Regions from separate parts of the Dokdonia sp. R78006 genome, predicted to be linked through region 1. Evidence: riboswitches for the same ligand, from Rfam matches in the RefSeq annotation. Region 1 holds a riboswitch; the other holds the start of a gene.
The links. Region 1 has a riboswitch for thiamine pyrophosphate ahead of thiS (sulfur carrier protein ThiS). Riboswitches for the same ligand answer to the same signal wherever they lie in the genome.
Positions count from the first base shown of each region.

Region 2: it holds a riboswitch for thiamine pyrophosphate, as region 1 does, so the genes downstream of both, SJY37_RS03990 (TonB-dependent receptor) here and thiS (sulfur carrier protein ThiS) in region 1, are expected to answer to the same signal.

Region 1 is NZ_JAXHBU010000001.1:2,858,488-2,870,457, forward strand. It holds gene SJY37_RS12680 (hypothetical protein) at 1-300, shown strand, start outside; gene SJY37_RS12685 (peptidylprolyl isomerase) at 630-1,058, shown strand; gene moeB (molybdopterin-synthase adenylyltransferase MoeB) at 1,145-2,200, opposite strand; gene thiH (2-iminoacetate synthase ThiH) at 2,202-3,320, opposite strand; gene SJY37_RS12700 (thiazole synthase) at 3,332-4,102, opposite strand; gene thiE (thiamine phosphate synthase) at 4,106-4,747, opposite strand; gene SJY37_RS12710 (hydroxymethylpyrimidine/phosphomethylpyrimidine kinase) at 4,744-5,520, opposite strand; gene SJY37_RS12715 (thiamine phosphate synthase) at 5,781-6,368, opposite strand; gene thiC (phosphomethylpyrimidine synthase ThiC) at 6,476-8,335, opposite strand; gene thiS (sulfur carrier protein ThiS) at 8,391-8,594, opposite strand; TPP riboswitch at 8,688-8,782, opposite strand; gene SJY37_RS12730 (ATP-binding protein) at 8,933-10,405, opposite strand; gene SJY37_RS12735 (response regulator) at 10,912-11,970, shown strand, end outside.
Region 2 is NZ_JAXHBU010000001.1:889,845-901,814, reverse strand. It holds gene SJY37_RS04030 (ATP-binding protein) at 1-739, shown strand, start outside; gene SJY37_RS04025 (metallophosphoesterase family protein) at 766-1,494, shown strand; gene SJY37_RS04020 (PAS domain-containing sensor histidine kinase) at 1,576-2,769, shown strand; gene SJY37_RS04015 (NUDIX domain-containing protein) at 2,766-3,353, shown strand; gene SJY37_RS04010 (hypothetical protein) at 3,376-3,720, shown strand; gene SJY37_RS04005 (HIT family protein) at 3,727-4,116, opposite strand; gene greA (transcription elongation factor GreA) at 4,262-4,738, opposite strand; gene SJY37_RS03995 (hypothetical protein) at 4,928-5,350, shown strand; gene SJY37_RS03990 (TonB-dependent receptor) at 5,485-7,662, opposite strand; TPP riboswitch at 7,822-7,913, opposite strand; gene SJY37_RS03985 (ketopantoate reductase family protein) at 8,024-8,947, shown strand; gene SJY37_RS03980 (M36 family metallopeptidase) at 9,028-11,970, opposite strand, start outside.

The DNA.
Region 1 (11,970 bases):
ACAAGCGAATTACAGCTGCGTAACATCAAAGTTAAAGAGGAGGAGAGTATTAAAATTCAAAAGCTTGATTATGGACAGATTGCACCGCACCGTTTTTTGGGTTTAGTTACAGTAATAGAGGATGCTCCAAGAGCCTTTTATATTATTCCGTCTGCTACGTTTACAACAGCAGATAATACGATATTCTTTGAGCATCCTATGGAAATGATGCCGCACTTAAGCCACTGGGAGATTAAAGTATTTACCGCCGCTATTCCTAAGTTGGATCAATATGAAATAAGTAATCTTTATAAAGTCTAATAATCAATTTACCTCTGGCAAAAAGATTATCAATAGCACTAGCTTCTTGTTGAATAGCGTTCATGCTTCTCTGAGATTAGAAGTAGTTTTGCGCACAATTCAATTGAATCAACATCGTGAGAGGGGCTCACGATTTTTGAGCTTATAAAGGTCTGGCAGGGGTGTCAGGCCTTTATTTTTTGAGATAATATTGGTTATTATGAATCATCGTAAAACTACATATCACAGTACAAGTTTTTACAGTCTTTAGATTCATTGATGGATTCCTTCGTAAGCCGATTTTCTTCTTGTAGTTTTGCAAATTATAATTCGATTAAAAACAAGTAATTATGAGTAAAGTAAAAGGAAATGATGTAGTAAAAGTACACTACACAGGAAAATTAGCAGATGGACAGGTGTTTGATAGCTCTTTACAAAGAGAACCTTTGCAGGTAGAACTTGGCAAAGGCCAACTTATCCCAGGATTTGAGAATGCTTTAATAGATATGGCGGTTAACGAGAAGAAAACGGTTACTATAACTAAGGATGAAGCTTACGGTGACGTACAGCAAGAGTTATTTCAAACAGTACCGAAAACGCAATTACCTGAAGAAATCAAACCAGAAGTAGGTGTTATATTAGTAGCTTCTAGACCTGATGGTTCTGAGCAGCAGTTACGTGTATCTGAAGTAAATGAAGATCACATTATTGTAGATGCAAACCACCCACTAGCAGGACAAACACTAGAGTTTGAACTTGAGCTTTTAGAGATTGCATAAGACGACTTAATATTAAGTATATAAAACGCCTTAGCATAGCTAAGGCGTTTTCTTTTTGTATAGAATTAAGGTTGTTCAGCAATAAACTACAAAACAGTCCCCGTCAAATATAAAAGCCTGCAGTCAAAGTCTTCTTCTTGCAATAATTTGATAGCTTTTTTACTACGTACACCAGCTTTACAATACACAACCAGATCTTTAGTTTGCAATACTTCATGTGCTCTATTCTGCAGTTCGCCTAAAGGAATATGTTGCCCTCCTATATGATGTACTGCTCTTTCATGATGCTCTCTCACGTCTAGGAGATTGTATTTTTCTGGACATTCATTAATCTCATCTATTGTAATACCCATATTGTCAATAGGAAATTCACATTGTAACTCGTACTTATCTTTAAGACGACTAACTATGATACTGGTATCCTTATCAAATCCCAAAATCATTTGTTCCATGCTTAACATATTATAGGTGAGCAGTTTGCCAGAAAGAACATCACCTATTCCACAGATGATTTTTAATACTTCATTGGCTTGTAGTGCACCTATAATTCCTGCTAGTGCGCCTAGCACTCCGGTTTCAGAGCAATTAGGCATTTCATTCTGCTTAGGAGGTGTTGGATATAAACATCGGTAGGTAGGACCAGTTTTATAATTATATACAGCCAGCTGACCTTCAAATTTATAAATAGAACCCAGCACGACAGGTTTATCTTTTAATACAGCAGCATCATTTACTAAATATCGGGTAGCAAAATTATCAGATCCATCTACAATGATATCATAGTTTGCAAAGAGCTCTAGCGCATTATCTCTAGTAAGGCGCATTGGGTATGTATCAAAATTGACATAAGGATTGAGCTTTTCTAAGCGCCTTGTAGCTGATATGGCTTTGTTATTCCCAAGATCATCATGAGTATATAAAATTTGACGTTGTAAATTGGATTGCTCAACGACGTCGTTGTCTATAACACCAATGCTACCAACACCCGCAGCAGTAAGGTATTGTAACACTGGACAGCCTAGGCCACCTGCACCTATGATTAAAACGCTTGCTTTTTTGATTTTCAATTGACCTTCTAATCCTATTTCATCTAGAATGAGATGTCGGCTATATTGTTGTTTTTCGGCGGTTGTTAGTTCCATGCTAAGCAATTTCAAAATAACTTTTATCCCAATCTTTCCAAACTGCTTGGTACCCTTGAGATTCTATCATTTGTTTGATTTCTTCCGTATCTCTCTCGTCTGAGATTTCAAATTGTTCTAAGGATTGTGGGTCTACCACATATCCTCCAGGGTTTGTCTTAGATTGCGCACTTATAGACGTAATCCCCAGACTTATAATATTATTACGGAAACGTTCACTTTCTCTAGTAGACATTGATAACTCAACATCTTCATCTAGTAAGCGATATGCACAAATAAGCTGCACCAGATCTGCATCTGTCATTTCAACCTTAGGTTGCACTTCTCCTTGATGCGGTCTTAGCCTAGGGAAGGAGATGGAGTACTTTGTTTTCCAATAGGTTTTTTGTAAATATTTTAAATGTAAGGCTGTATAAAAACTATCTACACGCCAATCTTCAAGACCAAATAAAGCACCAATACCTATCTTATGTATTCCAGCTTTACCAAGTCTGTCAGGTGTATCTAAGCGATAATCGAAGTTTGATTTTCTACCCTTAGGATGATGCGTTTTATACGTTGCTTCATGATACGTTTCTTGATATACCAATACGGCATATAAACCAGCTTCTATAAGCTGTTCATATTCCTCTTGATCTAGCGGTTGCACTTCGATGCTAATGTTTGCAAAATGTGCTCTTATGAGTTCAATAGCGTTCTTTAAATAAGAAACACCTACCGTTTTGTTTGCTTCTCCGGTAACTAGTAAAATGTGATCGTATCCTTTAGATTTCAAGAATGCTACCTCTTTTAAAATCTCGGCATCACTAAGTGTTTTACGAGGGATTTTATTAGTCATACTAAACCCACAGTACGTACAAATATTCTGACATTCATTAGACAGATACATCGGGATATACATCTGTATGGTATTACCAAATCTTTTCTTTGTAAGCGCATGACTACGTTGTGCCATTTCTTCTAGAAAATCCTTGGCAGCAGGAGATATAAGCGCTTTAAAATCTTCTAAATCGATTTTCTCCTTATCAAGGACGTTCCGTACATCTTGTCTTGTATAGCTGTAAATTTCTTTTTCTACAGCATCCCATTTATAGGTATCAAAAGTGTTTTTAAAAGACATAGGCAGTTGTTTTAATTAAGAAAAGAAGTCAGCGGGCTACTAGCTTCTGCATATGTTTTTACCGGAGCTAATTTTGCATTGTAAGCCATGCGACCAGCCTTTACTGCCATTTTAAATGCTTTTGCCATAGCTACAGGATTTTTAGACACTGCGATGGCCGTGTTCACTAAGACAGCATCAGCTCCTAACTCCATGGCATAAGCCGCATGCGACGGACTACCAATACCGGCATCTACAATTACAGGTACATTACTTTGCTCAATGATAATTTCTAGAAAGTCTACCGTTTTTATTCCTTTATTAGTGCCTATGGGTGCTCCTAAAGGCATTACACATTGTACACCCACATCTTCCAGCCTTTTACATAACACAGGATCAGCATGTATGTATGGCATGACTACAAAACCTAACTTTACAAGCTCTTCGGCGGCTTTGAGGGTTTCTATAGGGTCTGGTAAAAGGTATTTGGGATCGGGGTGAATTTCTAGTTTAATCCAATTAGTCTCTAGTGCCTCCCGTGCTAGTTGCGCTGCAAAAACTGCTTCTGTTGCAGTTCGTACTCCAGAGGTGTTAGGTAGTATATTCACATGAGGACGCATAATGCTTTGCAGCATAGTGTCCTCCTCATTTCCAACATCTACACGCTTTAGAGCAACGGTTATTAGTTCGCTTTCAGAGGCTATCAAAGCCTCTGTCATTAAATGATCTGCGCTAAATTTTCCAGTTCCAGTAAATAATCGTGAGCTGAATTCCTTATCAGCTATTCTTAAAATATCGTTCATATATTATTTAAATGTATGGCGTTGTTCTTCTATTAATGATGCTCCTAGGGATTGCTGGAAGGCTTCTATTTTTGTAAAATCATGGGTAATTTCTCCAGAAACAGCGATGCCATGAATACCTGTTTTTAGTAGATTTGTTACGTCGCTTAAAGTGATTCCTCCGATTGCGATAATGGGAGTTTTAGTTTTTAATTCATCTGTAATGAGACGATAACCGTTAAAACCTAAAATTGGGCTTAAATTCTTCTTAGTAGATGTAAATCGTAACGGACCAAGACCTATATAATCCACACCTTTGTCTATTAATGCTTGACAGTCTTCTAGCGTATTTGCTGTGCCACCTATAATTTGCCAAGAGTACAAATGTTCTCTAGCGACAGTAGGGCAGGAGTCGGTTTTTCCTAAGTGCACACCATCTGCTTTTACCTCTTTTGCAATTTTATAATGATCATTGATGATGAGTTTCGTATTAAAGTGAGTAGTAATTTTTCGCGCTTCCTTTGCTATATTCAGCACCTGATCTAGAGGAACATTCTTTAAGCGCAGTTGCACCAGTGTTGCGCCATGAATACAAGCATTCTCTATGTTATCAAGATGCACTACTGGCGATTTACCCTGAGAGATATAATGTAGTTTTGGTATCATTGCGATTTAATTTTTAGTGATGGGTAACTGTGTTGTCCTAGTAAGCTATCAGTTGAGTTTAAAAAGGCTTCGGTATAGTATTTTGCGTTTATCGAGGCTTCTTCTATACCTTGCTGCAACAAAATATTACTCGCCAGCGCGGCCGAAAGCACACAACCGCTTCCATGTTTTTGTAACACCTTTTCTGCCTTTGGAGCAATATGTTTTACAACGGTTTTACTGTGGTAAATCACATCCCAGCCTGTTTTATCCTTTCTATGTCCACCTTTTAAGTGAATATTTGTCAAGCTCCTTATATGTTCTATCGTTTCCTCAATACTGAGGTCTGGATACAGTAGTTGGATCTCATCATAATTAGGAGTAATCACATAACATTGTGACCATATTTTATCCAAAATATCTTGATGCTCGAGGCTATGAAAATCAAAACCAGCGCTCGCTTTTATGATGGGATCTACAATGATTTTTATCTCAGGATTAAGCGTATGTAACCTCTCCAAAACAAGCGACAGCACTTCCCATGATTGAATAATACCAATCTTCACTACGGAGATTTTAAACCGTTCAAAAAGCGTTTCTATTTGAGAAATAATCACAGTTTTGTCTATCCACACACATTCTTTAAAATCGATGTCATTTTGAACCGTAACTGCGGTACATACTGATAAACCGTATAGTTGGTGCGCTTCAAATGTTTTAATATCTGAAGTTATTCCTGCGCCACTTGATGGGTCTAGGCCTGCAATGGTTAATATATAATTGTTTGTTTTCAATACTATATTCTACTTTTTTATTAGGACGTTCCCTTTCAGGTCAGGCTTTCACTACTCGCTTTTTTATGAACGAAAAATTCATAAAAAGAGCTCAAACATACCGCTCAATCCTTAACGCGAACTGTTTTATTGTTATCTTTTTAGTCCTCTAAATATCACTTTCATGCGCTTGAAATATCCTCTAATCTTAGTATAGCCTGCGGTAAGCGCAGTCTAACCGTTCAATCCTTAACGCAAACTGTTTTTTATTTTGATATAGGCTATCCAAATGCTGCTTTAATATTTTTAAAACACTGCAGCGGATTCTCTGCTTTCCAAATACTTCCTAAAACTGCAATTCCGTTATAGCCTAGTTGTTTGACTTGTGCTACATTTTCTGGGCAGATCCCGCCCAAGGCAATGATTGTTTTATTGCTTTCAGTTACATCAAAGCCACGGCCTTTATAGCCTTCCTTTGAAATGGAATTAAACACAGGACTCAAAAAGTGATAGTCAAATTCAAAATAGCAATCTTCTAGATTTTGCAAATCATGAAAGGAAGAGCTTATCGTTTTTCCGAACATATTTAATTCTTTAAAATACTTACCAGGATTATCTATGTGATCTATACGATGTTGTTCCTTAAAATGGATTCCTTTGAGATTGAATTCGTTGATTATCATATGATGATCGTGCACTACAACCCTGTCATGAAACGAAGTATCAATCTCCTGTATATAGGCGCAATATTCCTCATAACTTTTATGTGGCTTTCTTACATGATAGCATGCTAATCCGCGTTTAAATAACTGGTGTAGTATTTCTACTTCATTAGAGATATCATTTTCTGGTGATAGTACGATGATCATGTTTTTGAGTTAAGGATTGCAATGAAAATCCTTTTGCCTTTTTCTGGCAAAAGATTGTAGTGGAAAGCCTGCCCACGCTTTTTCAGCGTGGGAACTCCCACATCTTTTTACAGATATACTTCGGAACCTTTGGCTTTAAATTCTTTAGACTTTTCTTCCATTCCTTTTTGGATGACTTCGTTATCGACTATGTCATTTACAGCAGCAAAATCTCTTACTTCCTGAGAAATTTTCATGGAACAGAATTTTGGTCCGCACATGGAGCAGAAGTGAGCCACTTTAGCTCCAGCAGCTGGTAAGGTTTCATCGTGATACTCACGAGCGCGCTCTGGATCGAGCCCAAGATTGAACTGGTCTTCCCAGCGAAATTCAAAACGCGCCATACTCAGCGCATTATCTCGATGTTGGGATCCTGGGTGACCTTTGGCCAGATCTGCAGCGTGAGCCGCTAGTTTGTAAGTAACCACACCAACGCGCACGTCTTCTTTATTAGGTAATCCAAGGTGTTCTTTTGGAGTAACGTAGCACAACATCGCACAACCGTACCAGCCTATCATGGCAGCACCAATTCCAGAGGTAATGTGATCATATCCAGGTGCAATATCTGTGGTTAATGGACCTAGAGTGTAAAATGGAGCCTCATCGCAAAGCTCGATTTGCTTCTCCATATTTTCCTTAATCATGTGCATCGGTACGTGACCAGGACCTTCTATAAAGCACTGCACATCATGCTTACGAGCGATTTTTGTGAGTTCGCCCAGCGTTTCTAGCTCAGCAAATTGTGCCTCATCATTTGCATCTGCTACAGAGCCAGGGCGTAAACCGTCACCTAAAGAAAAGGCAACGTCATATTGCTTTAAGATCTCACAAATATCTTCAAAATGTGTGTACAAAAAGCTCTCTTTATGATGTGCAAGACACCATTTTGCCATGATAGATCCGCCACGAGAAACGATACCCGTCACGCGATTTGCGGTCATAGGCACATAACGCAATAGCACCCCAGCGTGAATGGTAAAATAATCTACGCCTTGCTCTGCTTGCTCAATTAAGGTGTCTTTAAAAATCTCCCACGTAAGATCTTCGGCAACGCCATTTACTTTTTCTAATGCTTGGTAAATAGGGACCGTTCCCACGGGAACAGGGGAGTTGCGTATGATCCACTCGCGGGTCTCATGTATGTTTTCACCTGTAGACAAATCCATGATATTATCTGCACCCCAGCGGCATGCCCACACGGCTTTTTCTACTTCTTCCTCGATGGACGAGGTAACTGCAGAGTTTCCAATATTTGCATTGATCTTCACCAAGAAATTACGCCCTAAAATCATAGGCTCTGCTTCTGGGTGGTTGATATTTGATGGTATTACGGCGCGACCTCTTGCAACTTCCGAGCGTACAAATTCTGGCGTGATTTTATCAGGAATAGATGCACCAAAGTGTTCTCCTTTATGTTGCTTTCTAATCTCTGTCATCTCATCGATACGCTGATTTTCGCGAATAGCGATATACTCCATTTCTGGAGTGATGATTCCTTGTTTTGCATAATGCAGCTGCGTTACATTTTCACCTTTTTTTGCACGCATAGGCTTCTTTAAAAGCTTAAAACGCATGTGGTCTAGGCTCTTATCATTAAGACGCTCATTGCAATAGGTAGAGGAGTAGCTGTCTAATTGTTCTACATTATTGCGCTCCAGAATCCACGACTCACGGATGCGCTCTAAACCGCTGTGAATATCGATTTCTTTGCTTGGATCTGTGTATGGACCAGAGGTGTCATACACCGTTACTGGCTCGTTTGACGTTTTCCTTTTGGTCATTGAGTCCACAGTATCACTAAGCGCAATCTCACGCATAGCCACTTTAATCTGTGGATGAATCTTACCGTTTACGTAGATTTTTTTTGAATTAGGAAATGGATTTCTGGTAATGCCGCCTTGCTTAGGCGCAGTGTCTCTATTTTTCATCTTTCTGGATTAATTAATGATGTTTTTCTACTCTTGAAGTACCTAGAAGTCGCTATTATCCACCTTGTGTGGCTTTGATAATAAGAACCGCATCACCATCATCAGGAATGGTGGAAACCCATTGTGATCTGGTAATAATGCGCTCATTAATAGCCACAGCAATCCCACTAACCGAAATGTCGAGTTGCGTGAGAATCTGGTCTAGTGTGACCTGTGCTGGAAATTGATACGAGGTTTGATTGACCTTTATGTTTATCATGTTTAATACAATTATGAAGCATAGTGCCTCGGTTATATAAACGATAAAGGAATGAGAAGGATAGAATTAAAAATAGAGGAAATATGCAGGAATGCACTACCTCTAACTTTTCCCTACGTTGGTATTAACCAAATCAGGTTCTAAGGATTTTTCTCAAACTAATTTAATAGCTACTCCTAAAGTTTAGACTTTAAAAGTAATAATTATTCTCAACTAGACGAGAGAAAATGTAAAAAATTTAAAATGTTATGTTTTGGTTGGTAGGTTTTTATGGGGATTGGGGACGTGATCTGCTTACTAATAAATCATCTAGTAAACCCGCAGAAACACAGCGTAAATCAGCTATTACTCACCGGAAACCGCATTACAAAATGGGTGCCTTCATTGGGTGTACTCGTACAGAAAAGTTCGCCTCCATTCATTTCAACAAAGTCTTTTGAAATGAGTAGCCCAAAACCCGTTCCTTGCTCGCCCTTAGTGCCTAAAGTTGTCTTAGGAATACAATCTTTAACAAGGTTTTTGTGCCAGCTAGTTGTCATTCCCACACCAAAATCTTGTACGCCTATTTCAATACCCTCAGGTCCTTTCATGCTTGATAATATGACATTTTGATTCTTTGTACTGAATTTTATGGCGTTTGAAATCAAATTACGTAATACCACTTTAAACATATTTTCATCAATAAATAGGGTAGGGATTTCAATTTCAAATAATAACTTTACGTCCTTTTCTTTTGCTGGGCGTTGAAATTGCTTAGCCATAGTATTAAATATTTCTTCAATATCGCAGTGCTTTTTATTGAGTTTAATTCCCTCTAGCTGATTATATGACCAGTCTAATAAGGCGCTTACCATGGCAATCCTCTCATCCAACTCATTTTTGAGACTTTGTGAAATCACTTTTAGTTCACTGTCCTCTATTTGGTTTTCAAGTAAATTAACCAGTAAAGAAATATTATGCAGCGGTCCTCTAACGTCATGTGTAAGCAAAGAAAACAGCTTGTTTTTAAGAGAATTGACAGATTCAAGTTCGCGATTTTTACTCTCTACATCTTGCTTTGCAATTTGTAGATCTTTCGTCTGCTTGTCTACTTCTAGAGCAAGCATTTTATTAGTTTCTACCTGCGTCTTCATGTTAGACTTTTCTATAAACTTAAACTTATAACTAATAAGAATAGAAAATAAAATAAGTTGGAGTGTAATAAGTAATGACGTAATGAATACGATAAACTCCCTATCAACATTATAGTTTTCCTTTAAAAACCATGCAGTTATATAGATGACTGAGGAGAGCAGCATTGGGGAATACGCATACAAATAGTATTTATTAAAACGCTCTTCATTAAATAAGCGAATCCCAGAGAAAATATTCAAAAGTACAGATAGCAAAGCAGTAATCGCTGCAGACATTACTAGCGAACTATGTAACCAAGGAATATGGAGCGTTAGAATATTGAGAACAAAAAGAATTGGGATTATAACTGTGCTATATTTTAAAAAAGTATAACTACGTGATATTTTAGGGTGATTGCCGCGATGAATATTTAAATAATTGGTTGTAAACAATAAAAATCCAAAGGTGGTAGTCATTGCAGAGATAAGCGATCCATTTTTTTGAATTACCTCGGGAAGAAATCCGTCTGGAAAAAGTGACCAACTCCAATGCAGTGTAAGTCCAAAAAGAATGATACAATAGTGACACAGAATTTTGTGCCTTAAAATTAAATAAGAAACAAAGTGATAAACTCCGAAAACACCAAAGATGGCGGTAAATGAGGATACTATTAAAAAATTAATATCAAAACTATTCATATGGGGCGGTGGTTAGTTAAGAATATAATACAAGTACAATAATTAAGAATACTTGATTTTCATCTACATTCTTAATTACGTTTCTAAGGCTCAAAACTTATATAAAATGTAATTACAATTAGGGGTTATAATAACTTAAATATGAAGTAGTTGTCTCTGTAATATAGTAAAAAAATCAATTCCTTTGAAAATTGCATACTTAAAATTTACAGTAAACAATTCTGAATTACAGAAAATTTTGTTGGTGAATTCTAAAAAATATGCCGATTCTTTATAACGTATATTTCTCTAAACAATACAAAAACAGCTTACATCTAATTACTGAATATGAGCCATAAGCATCTGAAATTAAAGAAGTAACAATTATTAATTATTATATGCAGTTTATCGTAATAATGTCTTTTCCAGTGACTTTTAAATTATTCTTTGCTATCTTACTAATGCCCCAAAAGTTATTTAAGTTGAAAAACAAGCTACTTTTAGTCCTACTTGTATACTGCTATTGCGTGCCTATTTTATCTCAAAATAGCGCTAGTGGCGATATAGATAGCGTGAGTATTTTAATTTCCTTTTCTAAGGAGGAAAACATAAACGGGAATTATAAGGATGGATTAAAATTTGCAACATCAGCCGTGCAATATGCAAATAAAGGTAAGGATAAAACCTTACAAGCAAAGGCTCATGTGAGTCTGGCAAATACCTATCAAGCTATAAAAGATTTCGCTTCCGCGAAAAAGTACTATAACCTCGCACTCGGCAAAAAAACAGATGATTACTTCGTAAACGTAGCTTCACTCAACGGTCTCGGTAATATATACTCAATGGATATAACCACGGCAGACGAGGCTGCTGCGTATTTTGAAAAGTCTATCGTATACACACTAGAGGCGGGCAAAAATGAACATTCCTTTTATACCTATTACAATATAGCGGGAATGTATCTTAATTTTAAAGATCCAGATAAGGCATATCCTTACATTCTACAAGCCGATACGTTGTTGCCTCTCATTGAGAAAGAAGACCCAATCTACGGGCTTTTACAGCAGTTGAACTTTGCTATTTATCACAACCAAAAAGAAGATCATAGACTCGCGCTCACCTTTATTGATAACGCACTAGAGATAGGAGAGGAGCATAGCCTCACCAGAGAACTCATAGATATTTATGATTTTAAAAGTGAGATACATCAAGAGCTAGGAGAATATGATGCGGCTCTGGAAAGCCTTAGAAAACACTTCTATTATAAAGACTTAGATTTTAATGAGGTCAAAAATCTACAAATAGAACAAGTTGAAGCAGATTTTAAAGTAAAAGAGTTCCAACAAAAAGCCGAATCGTCTCAATTAAAATCTAACGCTATCTTTATAGGAGGTATTAGTGCGCTGCTATTTTTAAGTACCGCCTTTTTAATCTTTTATAATCACAAAAGGCGGTTGTCATTCTTAGCACTTGAAAAAAATAATAAAGCCCTATTACAAGCAAAAAATGAAGCAGAACACGCCCACAAATTAAAATCTGAGCTATTAGTTAACATTAGTCATGACTTGAGAACACCCTTATATGGA
Region 2 (11,970 bases), 2.0 Mb from region 1:
GGTCTTTTTTAGAGATGGGAGTATGTCTATGCCTAAGACGTTCAAGTCAGATATTGTAGATGTAAATAGTGAGATTGTTGCGGCAATAGAAAATCACGCAAAAAACAGCATAGGTCTCACGCTTGATGGTGTAATGGACTTTGTAAATCATCGTCATAAGGACATGGAGAGCACTTATAAGGTATTTAAAGAGCAGTTTGTGTTGTGCTGGGCAGGAAATAAAAAGGTGGTTAAAGGTCAGACCTATTACTCTCGGGTAGATATAGAGCTCATTAATGAACAAGTAAAACTATTTTACTCAACACTAGATGAGGTAACTATTACTTATGATGAGGATTGCTTCAAAATTCAAGAATTCGTGCACTTGGGAGTACAAGAGCAATTTAAATATTATCCACTAGAGGAGGTGGTGATACGCTTTCGCGAAAGCGGTACTTATACCATTGATACAACGCTTATTTTTGAACCACCAGTGATAGATAAGAAGACCTTGTATCATATTTTTAATAATAACAATGTCATTTTTTATAAGCTGAAGCGAGGTATAAACCTTAATCAAGGGGAGTGGAATGATTTATATAATCTAGCTAATACCTACTTGATTTGTTATCTCAATGGTTTTGAAACAGCCATACAGAAGCTGGTAGAATTGAAACCTTATTTGAAAGTTTTAGATGGCGCTGTCTACGGAAGATATAAGGAAGCCATGCGTATTCTGAGAAAGGTGCGTTATGAATGAAAAATTAAAAAAGAAAGAATAAGAGTATGAGAACATTAGTTTTCGGAGATATACATGGAGGTTATAGAGCCTTAGTGCAGGTAATGGAGAGAGCAAATGTCACACAAGATGATCATCTCATTTTTTTAGGAGATTATGTGGACGGCTGGAGTGAGAGTGATGCAGTTATAGATGAGTTAATGCGCCTCAAGAAAGAATATAAAAAAGTCACTTTAATACGTGGTAACCATGACGACCTTGTGCAGCAATGGCTAGAAGGAAAAACAATGTCTCCTAAGTGGTTACAGCATGGCGGGCAAAGTACAATAGATTGCTATGAGAAGAGATCTGCTCAAGAAATTCAAGAGCATATTGAATTTTATAAGACTTTTGAGGATTACTATTTAGATGATGAAAATCGGTTTTTCTGTCATGCAGGTTTTCAAAATTTAAACGGTCCAGAATACGAGTGGCATAGTACTGCATTTTACTGGGATCGTACACTCTGGGAAATGGCTTGTGCAATGAGAGAAGATCTCAAAAAGGAAGACCCACTATATCCTAAACGTTTACAACTATTTGAAGAGATTTATATAGGTCATACACCCACTACGCGCATTAATTCCTTTGTTCCTGTAAATAAAGCAAACATCTGGAATCTTGACACTGGAGCAGCTTTTAAGGGTTCACTTACGGTAATGGATGTGGATACAAAGGAATTTTGGCAAAGTGATGCACTTCCTTCGTTATACCCAGATGAAATAGGTAGAAACTAAGAGTTGGCATTGCAAGAAGCAATTAATAAGGAGGTCCGGCGTTTTTAATTTCTCCCGTATCTTTAACACAAAGAATCTTTTATGAACTTTAGCGCCCAGCCGCACATTGCGAGATGGTTTATCATCATCGCTTCGCTTATCATTACCACACTTATCTTGTGGAATGTGTCGCTGTTTTTTGATCAGCTCAAGGATGCAGAGCGTTCTAAAGTGGAGATTTATGCCGCTGCTTACAGGGCATTTGCAAATACAAGTGATGTTAATCTAGAAACTAGAAACAGGGATACACGCATTGTTTCTGACGAGCTTATATCTCTGCAGCAATTTATAATAGGTGATAATAGAACCATCCCTATACTTTTATACAGCATAGAAGAAAACCATTACACCCCTAGAAACATCAATAAAGAAGATAAACTCTCTCAAGAAGATTTTAAACGACTTGCAGAAGAGTATGCGCTCATTAATGAGCCTATTGTGATAGGTTACGACGGAGTTGATAGTCAGATTTTATATTACGGAAACTCATCTGTTATTAATCAGCTTAAGTATTTTCCTATTGCGCTTATTGTGATTGTTATTCTCTTTGTGGCATTGATATACTTCTATTACTTAACCTCAAAAGCTGGAGCTCAAAATCTGCTTTGGGCAGGTATGGCAAAGGAAACTGCACACCAAATAGGGACACCACTTTCATCTCTTGTAGGCTGGACAGAAATTCTCAAAACAGAAAATGTAGACCCAGATTATATTGCAGAGATGACTAAGGATATCAATAGGCTAGAGACCATTACAAATCGTTTTAGTAAGATAGGCTCTGTCCCAGATTTAGAAAAAGTAGATATCATAGCAGAGACGCAAGAAGCTTATGATTATTTGAGCAAGAGAAGCTCTAAGCTCATTAACTTCACACTAGATGTTCCTCAAGGGGAGTTGCCTGTAATGCTCAATAAAGAGCTGTATGGATGGACTTTTGAGAACCTCATTAAAAATGCTATTGATGCCATGAAGGGTAAGGGAGCGTTAACCATTGCAATCTCACGTGACACTAGATTTGCCAAAATTCTAATTACAGATACAGGTAAAGGAATCCCAAAATCTAAGTTTAATAATATTTTTGAACCAGGTTTTACTACAAAAAGACGTGGCTGGGGTCTTGGACTTTCGCTCGCAAGACGCATTGTTGAGGAGTATCATGACGGACGCATAAGAGTACTGGAATCAGAATTGAACAAAGGAACCACTATGCAAATCTCCCTACGACTAGCCGAATGAATACACGTATAAAAAATATAAAAGAAGAGATCATAAGTGACCAGTGGGCAACGCTTAAAAAAGTCTATTTTGATTATCAGAATGAAGATGGCTCTTGGGATCAGGTGCGACGCGAGGTCTATGACCGTGGTGATGGAGCTTGCGCACTGCTTTATAATGTGGAAAGGCAAACGGTATTGCTCATAAAACAATTTAGACTGCCAGCATATCTTAATGAGGATAGTGGTTTCCTTATAGAAGCTTGTGCAGGCATGATAGAAGATGAGACCCCAGAGCAAACGATTATTAGGGAGATAGAAGAGGAGATGGGTTACCGCATTGATAGCATTACGAAGGCGGGTGATTTTTTTATGACTCCTGGCGCAAGTACAGAGCGCATTCATATGTTTCTTGCGTCATATGAGGAAGGGCAAAAAGTTAGTGATGGTGGTGGTTTGGCAACAGAGCATGAAGATATCACTGTGGTTGAGTACGCTTTCGCGAAAGCGTTAAAAGCATTAAAAAATGGTGAGATAAGAGATGCAAAAACCGTAATCTTGCTGCAAAATTTGGCGCTTTCTGGAATCATGGAAAGATCTAACTAGCCATATACATCGTACTTCTTTTATGACAACCGAATTAAAGACCATACAAACGACTATTTTACAGTGCAACTGCCCAGAATGCTACAGTAATAGTGGCCTTGAATTAAGTTTCAAACAAGAGTGGAAAGATACTTTCTGGGTACAAAAAGCGACAGATGTTGTGCGTGAAGAGATATACTGCAAGCACTGTGAGTTTCCTATTTATCCCGTAAAATGGACCGCAGATATTGAGCGCCTCTATGAGTACAACCTAAAACGCGCCGAAAAGGAAACCTTCTTTAAAGTAAAATCACAAACCTATGTGATAGGGGCAATAGCTGTAGCAGTTATCGCTATTGTGGTTTTTGCGTTGGTTAGTAGTTTGTAAAACGTCTTAAAACTCCCTTTTTATAATCTCTACAAGCTCTTTAAACTCACCATCGCTAAGCGTCACTTTTTTCTTAAACTGGATATCCTCCATAGTTTGTAGTGGTACAAGGTGTACGTGCACGTGAGGAACTTCAAGACCTATTACAGAAACGCCTACGCGTTTACAAGGCACTGCTTTTTCTAGAGCAATTGCAACCTTGCGAGAGAATAGCATGAGGTCAAGATATTCTTGTTCTTCAAGATCAAATACTTTATTTACCTCTTTTTTGGGGATACAAAGTGTGTGTCCTTTTGCATTAGGATTTACATCTAGGATGGCGATGTGCTTATCATCTTCGGCAACGATGTGCCCTGGGATTTCTCTATTTATAATTTTCGTGAAAATGCTTGGCATATGAATGTGTTTATGAAATGGATAGGCAAATCTATTAAGTAAAAAGACTAAAAATTACATGGTAACTTTTAGTCTTTTAATGCTGTTAAAGAAGTATAAAGATTTCAACTTCAACTTCAACTTCAACTTCAATTTCGAGTTCAACTTAGTCCCTTGAGATAGAAACAACGTCAAATTTCATTACGCCACTTGGCACTTGAATCTCAGCTACTTCGCCTACTTCCTTGCCTAGCAGTCCTTTACCTATAGGTGAGTCTACAGAGATGAGTCCCTTTTTAATGTCGGCTTCATTTTGAGCTACAAGTTTGTAGGTCATGGTTGCGCCATTAATTTGATTTTTAATTTTTACCGTAGAGTGCACAAGTACTTTAGATGTGTCTAGTTGTGACTCGTCAATGATACGTGCATTTGAGGCTAGGTTTTCTAGTTTTGCAATACGCATTTCAAGCATACCTTGTGCTTCCTTTGCAGCATCATATTCGGCGTTCTCACTTAAATCCCCTTTGTCACGAGCATCTGCAATATCTTGTGACGCCTTAGGGCGCTCCACATCACGTAGGTGATTTAGTTCGTCCTTAAGCTTCTTTAAGCCCTCTGGTGTATAATAATTTACCTTACTCATAATAGATCCGGTTTAAGTATAATTAGTTTAAAAATGTTGTCATTTTATGCATACACATAAAAAAAGTCCCTCTTCGGGACGTGTCTCACGAATATACAAAATATTTTAAATCCTTTACCGTTTTATGGTACCTTGCGAGCCTAAATTATTGAAATCACGCTTTCGCGAAAGCGTAAAAAAAATACTTCTATGCGTCAGATATTGACCTTTGTTCTTCTTACTACTCTTTGCTTTTCATGTACAAATAGTGATGATGGAAACCAGCGTAATCCTTTCTTACTAGATGTGAACTTTTCTACACAATTGAGTGCTATTCAAGTATTAGATTTAGAAATCCCAAGTAACCCTATCTACGTTCAAAACGGAGGTATACGTGGTCTTTTTGTTATTAATACAGGTAGCAGCATTGTTGCGTGGGAAGCATCAGATCCTAACCATGCGCCCAATGATTGCTCACTTATGGTTATAGATGGTATCAATGTAAAATGCCAGTGTGACGATGATAATAGTTACAATCTCTTTACTGGGCAGTCTAATAATGAAGTGCTAGAATACACAATGCTTAATTACCGAGTAAATGCTTCTGGTAATAGCATCACAGTATTTAACTAAAAGAAAAAAGAAGCCGACTCAAAAGAGGCGGCTTCTCACTTACAATTTGTAGTTCAGTCCCCCAACTGATTACATATTGTTTATTTTTAGCGACTTAAATATAGCGAAAATTAAATAATAAGACCTTTTATCCCTTAAAATTTGAGTGTAGCTCCTACTAAGAAGTTAATTCCCGCCTGCGGATAATAGCCCGCTCCTTCAATGGTTGTAATCTCATTAGGTACTGAGAAATCATCATCATACGTAAAGAAATACCCGTTAGACACATAGTCTATATTAAAGATGTTGTTTACTAATCCGTTAAGGATAATTGATTTAAAAACAGACACATCCTTTATCTCATAACTTATATTTAAATCATTCGTAAAGTAACTGTCTAGCTTTGAGAAATCGCTATCGATGTTTCCTAGATATTGTTCTCCTACATACTTAGATAAGAAGCTCAATCTTAGATTTTCTGCAGGTTTATAGCTTATGGTGTTACCCACTACTACATCTGGAGAATAAGAGATATTTGTATTGCCTAGGTTTGTTAATACACCATCTCTTTCAAAAACGAAGTCTTTGTTTTTATTTGTGCTTAGCGCCAGATTAGGTTGTATCATCAACTTATCAGTAATCGCAACTGCAGCATCTATTTCAATACCTGCTCTATAACTCTCACCGCTATTTGCACGTATAGGTGCTCCTACATCATCTAGCGCTCCAGTAAGAACTAGCTGGTCACGATATCCCATATAATATCCATTTACATTAAGCGACACGCGGCTCGTGTTGTATCTCCATCCTAATTCCCAGTCGTTAAGACGCTCTGGACGCGGTGCTCCATTTTCAAAATCTGTACGGTTAGGTTCGCGATTTGCTCTTGCAAAAGATGCATATAATTGGTTTTCGCTGTCTATTTTATAAGAAAGACCTGCTTTCGGGTTAAAGAAACTATAGTCTTCGTCTACAATAAATTCGGCAACGTCAGAGTTGATTCCGTCTGTAGTGTATGAGATAAAGCGCTGCTGTAAGTCTAAGTATCCACTCCATTTAGAATTGAAGCGGTAGTTCGCTTTCGCGAAAGCAGAAAATTCTTTTTTCTTTCCAGTCCCGAAGTAATAATTATCACCAGTCTCACTATCACTAGCAAAACGCGCCCAAATCACTTCGCCAAAATGGTCTCCATCATAAATACTACCGTAAGCACCACCTACAAAGTCAATCTTGTTGTCCTTGTAATTTGCTGTCGCACTTGCCACATAGAAGTCATTGTCTAGCCAGCGACGTCTTATAATATCTGATGTTTCTATGGTTTCACTACCTATAACTACTGGGGCAATGCTGTAAAATGCAAGATCTTCATCCTCTTTATATTCTTCAAAAAAGCCTCTACCATAGGTGTAGTTTAGGCTCAATTGTGTGCTCCAGTTATTGTCATAACGCTGATTCCAGTGTAGTTGATAATGATCTTGCTTGTAATCATCTACTTGATTCTCGTGAAAGCGTGTCTCACCATTCTCATCCGTAAACTGTCCCGCAGGGTTAAAGGTTCTATCTTCGGCTAGTGTCTCTGCATCTATCCCAAACCAAGATTGGTATGTAACTTCAGACCCTGCAAAGTTGATAAGCTTGATGAGCGTATTATCATCCTTGTATGCTGCTTGCAAAAAGTAAGATTTAAGATCAGATGACGCACGGTCGATGTAACCATCAGATTTGATCTGTGACAAACGACCAGATATCTCTATGTGATCGTTGAGCAAGCCTGTACTAAACTTAACATTGTGACGTCGCGTACCAAAAGACCCAAAAGAGTTAGAAATCTCACCATATGCCTCGTTAGAAATTGCATCTGTAAGAATATTAAGACTTGCTCCAAAGGCTCCAGGTCCATTAGTAGAAGATCCTACACCACGTTGTAGCTGTAAACTCTCTACAGAAGAGCTAAAATCTTGAAGGTTTACAAAGAACGTCGTTGCACTCTCTGCATCATTGTATGGGATTCCATTTATAGTAACATTGATACCTTGATTACCCGTACCGCGAACTCTAAAACCTGTATACCCTATTCCTGCACCTGCATCTGAGGTTGTTACTACACTTGGTAAAAAGTTGAGCTGCGTAGCAATGTCTTGTCCTAAGTTGCGCTCTGCAATTTGTTTTTTGGTTAAGTTGGAATGCGTAATTGGTGAGTCGGCTTTTACTCGTACAGAGCGTACTAAAACTTCATCAAGTGACTCTACTTTTGTAGTGTCTACCACTGTTTTCTCTTGTGCACTAGCTGTAATTCCTGCAAGCGCAATCATACTCAATAGGATCTTTTTCATCCGTATATGGTTTAGTTACGAATACAAAGGGCAAATATTCTAAATGAGTTAGCATTTACATACCTGTGCCGTGAGCACATATTGAAGAGGGTGCACCGTAGTGCTTCTCAAGAGAAATATGGTAACACTAGAAAAGCTAATTTGTATAGCGTTATCTGGAAAGACATGTTCCTCATTCCTAAACAGCATTACCTGTTCTAGGTTCAATGGGTATAATCTCAGCTTCGTAAAAAGCACCCCTTTGAGATTTTGCAAAGATATACTAGAGTTTTTAATTAAGATATTATAAAGAAAAAATAAATCCGCTTACTGTACTTTTAAACTGACTAGCATTCTCTAGTTCTTATAAAATTATAAAACGATGCATATTTTAATTTACGGAGCCGGTGGCGTGGGGGGATTCTTTGGAGGGAAACTCGCACTTGCTGGAAATAAAGTAACCATGATTGCTAGAGGAGAACACCTTAAGGCCATACAAGAAAACGGTATTGAGGTAAAAAGTATAACAGGAGATTTTAAAGCGACTCCGTATCTAGCAACAGATGATCTTAGTCAGATTGAAACACCAGATTTAGTCATCTTTGGAGTGAAGTCATATCAAATAGAGAGTGCTGTAAAAGATATATTGCAATATTGTGATGAAAACACATTATATCTGCCTTTACAAAACGGAGCAAGTAACGTAGAGGTCCTTAATTCGGTGGTTCCTAAGTCACAAGTACTGGCAGGACTTTGCCGTATGATTAGTTTTATTGAAGCGCCAGGAGTGATCTCTAATCCAGATATAGCGCCTGCAATACTTTTTGGAGAGCAGGATAATATCAAGACAGAACGTTTAGAAAAAATAGTGTCTGTATTTACAAATGCAGGAATTAATGCGGCTGTTCCAGATAATATTCAAGTAGCCATCTGGCAAAAGTTCCTTTTTATAACAACTATAAGCGCCATAGGCGGACTAACAAGAGTACCTATAGGAGTGATGAGAGAGCAGCCGTATATAAAAGAACTGATGCGCAAGACCGCGCAAGAAGTATTTGAGGTTGCAAAAGCAAAAGGGATTATACTCCCAGAGAAAACCATTGAAAACATCTTTGAAGCCATTAGCAAGCAAGCGCATGAGACTACAGCTTCAACACAACGCGATATCATGGCTGGAAAACCTAGCGAACTAGAAAACTTTAATGGTTATATCATGAAGGAAGGTAAACGACTTGGAGTGCCTACGCCAGTAAACGAGATGATTTATCAGTTGTTATTGCCTATGGAAAGGGATCATAGAAATTAAAGATATAAGATTAAGCAAAATACGCCTGAAGCAATAGCTACAGGCGTATTTTATTTAAAAAATAATAGTAGTATTCTAACCTATTCTACTATTAACCTTTTTGTGATAATCTGGTTTGATTGATGAATCAATTGAACCAAGTAAATACCAGTTTTAAGCTCACTAATATTGAAGCTCGTATCTAGTTGATTTTCTTGTATTCTTTTCGTTAGAATATGTTTGCCAAGGAGGTCGTAAATCTTAATTTTTTCTGGCTTATATGTACTATTCCAAGTGACTTTAAAATTTGATGACGCTGGATTTGGGAAAATTTTAATGTCATTATTAAAAAATTCATCTGTGCTTAATGCACAAACATTATTAGGGTCTGAAACATTAACCTGTACTGTACATACCGAGCTATTACCTGAAACATCTGTCACTGTAATTTGTACATCAACAATACTGGTAGTTGCATTTGCTAAAAGTGAAACGTTATCTATCATTGCTTTAGCAGGTCCTAAAAATTCTTCAGGAATAAAAGCGCTAAACTCAAGTGTAATTTGTTCACTGCGATAAGGTAGTAGTGTGTTAGTTAAATCAAGAGAAATGGTTTCATTCCTAAAAGACTCCCCATCTGCTGGGATGATATCTTCATAAACAACTTCGATTTCAGCACCAGAATCGTCGTAAATAATTACTTCTAGTTTTCTGTTTTCAAATCCGCTTAAATTAAAGTTTGCAACCCAATCAAAACTCAAAAGGGCTTCAAAGTCGCTTTCATTTTCACTTGTAGGAATAAGAATATCTTGGGACAATCTATAAAAACTATTGCCAAAGCCATCAAATGAAGTAAATGCAGCGGAGAAACCATCGGTGGGAAATATTTCGTCTACACAACAACATATATTTTGCGAATCTGGTTGAGCTTTCCAAGGTTGAGAGCACGATCCATCATCTGTTCCATTTTCAATTGTTGATTCCCAGAAGTTTAAGTCGTTTTCAAAACTGCCATTTTTAACTAGTTCCGCAAGTGCAATTGTAGAATAATTATCACAAGTGATTTCAGATGGCGAGATATCTATTTGGAGATTTGTATCGCAATTGTCTATGATATTTCCTGTAATAAGATCCTCTGCAGTTAGTATAATACTTCCAGAACTGTCTAAAACAACATCAATAGAAGATAAACAGTTTATTATAGGAGCAGTAGTGTCAATTACAGTAACTGTAGAGGTGCATTCACTCGTGTTCCCATCTACATCTGTTGCTATTACAGTTACTATGTTTTCACCAATATTAGAACAATCTAATTGATTAGGAGTTACCGTAAAAGTAAGCGCTTCACCATTACAATTATCTACAGGTAATGTTCCTAAAAACATCAAGTCTTTTATATCAGAATATGAACCTGTAGGATTTATTAGTAATTCAGTCTCTTGACTTTCAAGGTCAACAGTGTATATAATATCGCAGCCAAATGTTGAGCTCGCAATTACTTTTCCTTGTCCGACATACTCAATGCCTTGAGCACTACAGCTATTATCGTTTCCTGGCGTAAACCAAGAAAATAACTCTGTTACTGTACCAGTCGATGTATCAATTGCAAAAAGGTTTACAGGATTAGATCCTGTGGAGTATAGAAGTCTATTTTGATCAGTGTCAAAGGTCATTCCAGCAGCTCCGGAAGAGTTGACAGATGCAATAACTTCTGTATTACCAGAATCGATATTGTAGCTATTAATCTCACCACCATTAAATACCATATAGAGTGTTCCGTCTATACCAAAGGCCATATCTTGAACTTGATTTGATCCATTTACAGAAATTATTTCAGAAATAAACGTAGGTTCTCCTTCCTCTTCTTGTAAATCAATACTATAGAGTGCTCTATTTCCTGTTTCTGGCACTCTTCTTAATAGATATAATTCACTAGTTAACGGATTTTGATCAAAACCATAATTTCTGTCTGCTCCAGTACTATAAGAATAAGAAGAATCTAAAGTTAAGTCATCAGTAATCGTATCATAACTATATTTTGCAATGTTTTGATTACCAGAGAAAGGGTTTAAAGCGTAGAGTGTCCCTATTTCAGATTCGCCAGCAGCACCCAGTAAAAGCGCAGCATCTAGAACAACTATACCATTTTCATCAAGATTTACAGTTATATCAGTACATTCTAAATCTGGAATTACACCAAGTATTTCTATAGTTTGTGTTGCTTGGTCTTGAAGTTCACAGGCATTAGTGTACGAGTAGGTGATTTCGTAAAATCCTTCTCCTATTGATGGGTTTAGTGTGAAATCTATACCATTATTATTATCCGTTACTCCTGAGCCAGAATATACTCCTCCAGAAGGAAATCCTCCACCCAAAATAATTTCACCTTGATCTAGACAAAATGTACTTTCTGTTGCAAATGTAACATCAACTGTTGTTGTGACAACTGCTGTACTAGTACAAGATGTAGTATTCCCTAGACTATCTGTTGCTGTAAGAGTAATTACATTTTCTCCTAAATTAGAACAGTCAAAAGTACTAGGAGTCACCACTAGAGTTAATGGTTCGTTGGTGCAACTGTCAAGAGGTTTTTGAGAGTATAACAACAGGTCTTTGATATTGGGGTATGATCCAGTAGGGTTGGCTAGAAGAGATGTCTCAAAAGAGGTGAGGTTTATCTCATAAAGAATGTCACAAGAAGATGTTGCTCCTGCCATTAAAGTGTTGTTTCCTATGTATTCCAACGCTTGTGCCGAACAAAACTCGTTGGGCCCTGGTGTAAAAAACACCCCTATATTATTGGAACCTCCAGTAGAGAGATTTACTTCATAAATATTCACAGGACCTGTACCTGTGGCATACAATAAACGATCATTATCAAAATCATATGTTATTCCTGTAGCTCCAAAAATATTTATAAACGCAAAAGGAGATGAAGCCCCTGTTTCTGTATTTATAATTTCAAGTTCCCCATTATTATAAATAGCGTATAAGCTACCGTTGTTGTCAAAGGTGATGTCTATTATTTGATTACTACCATTTGA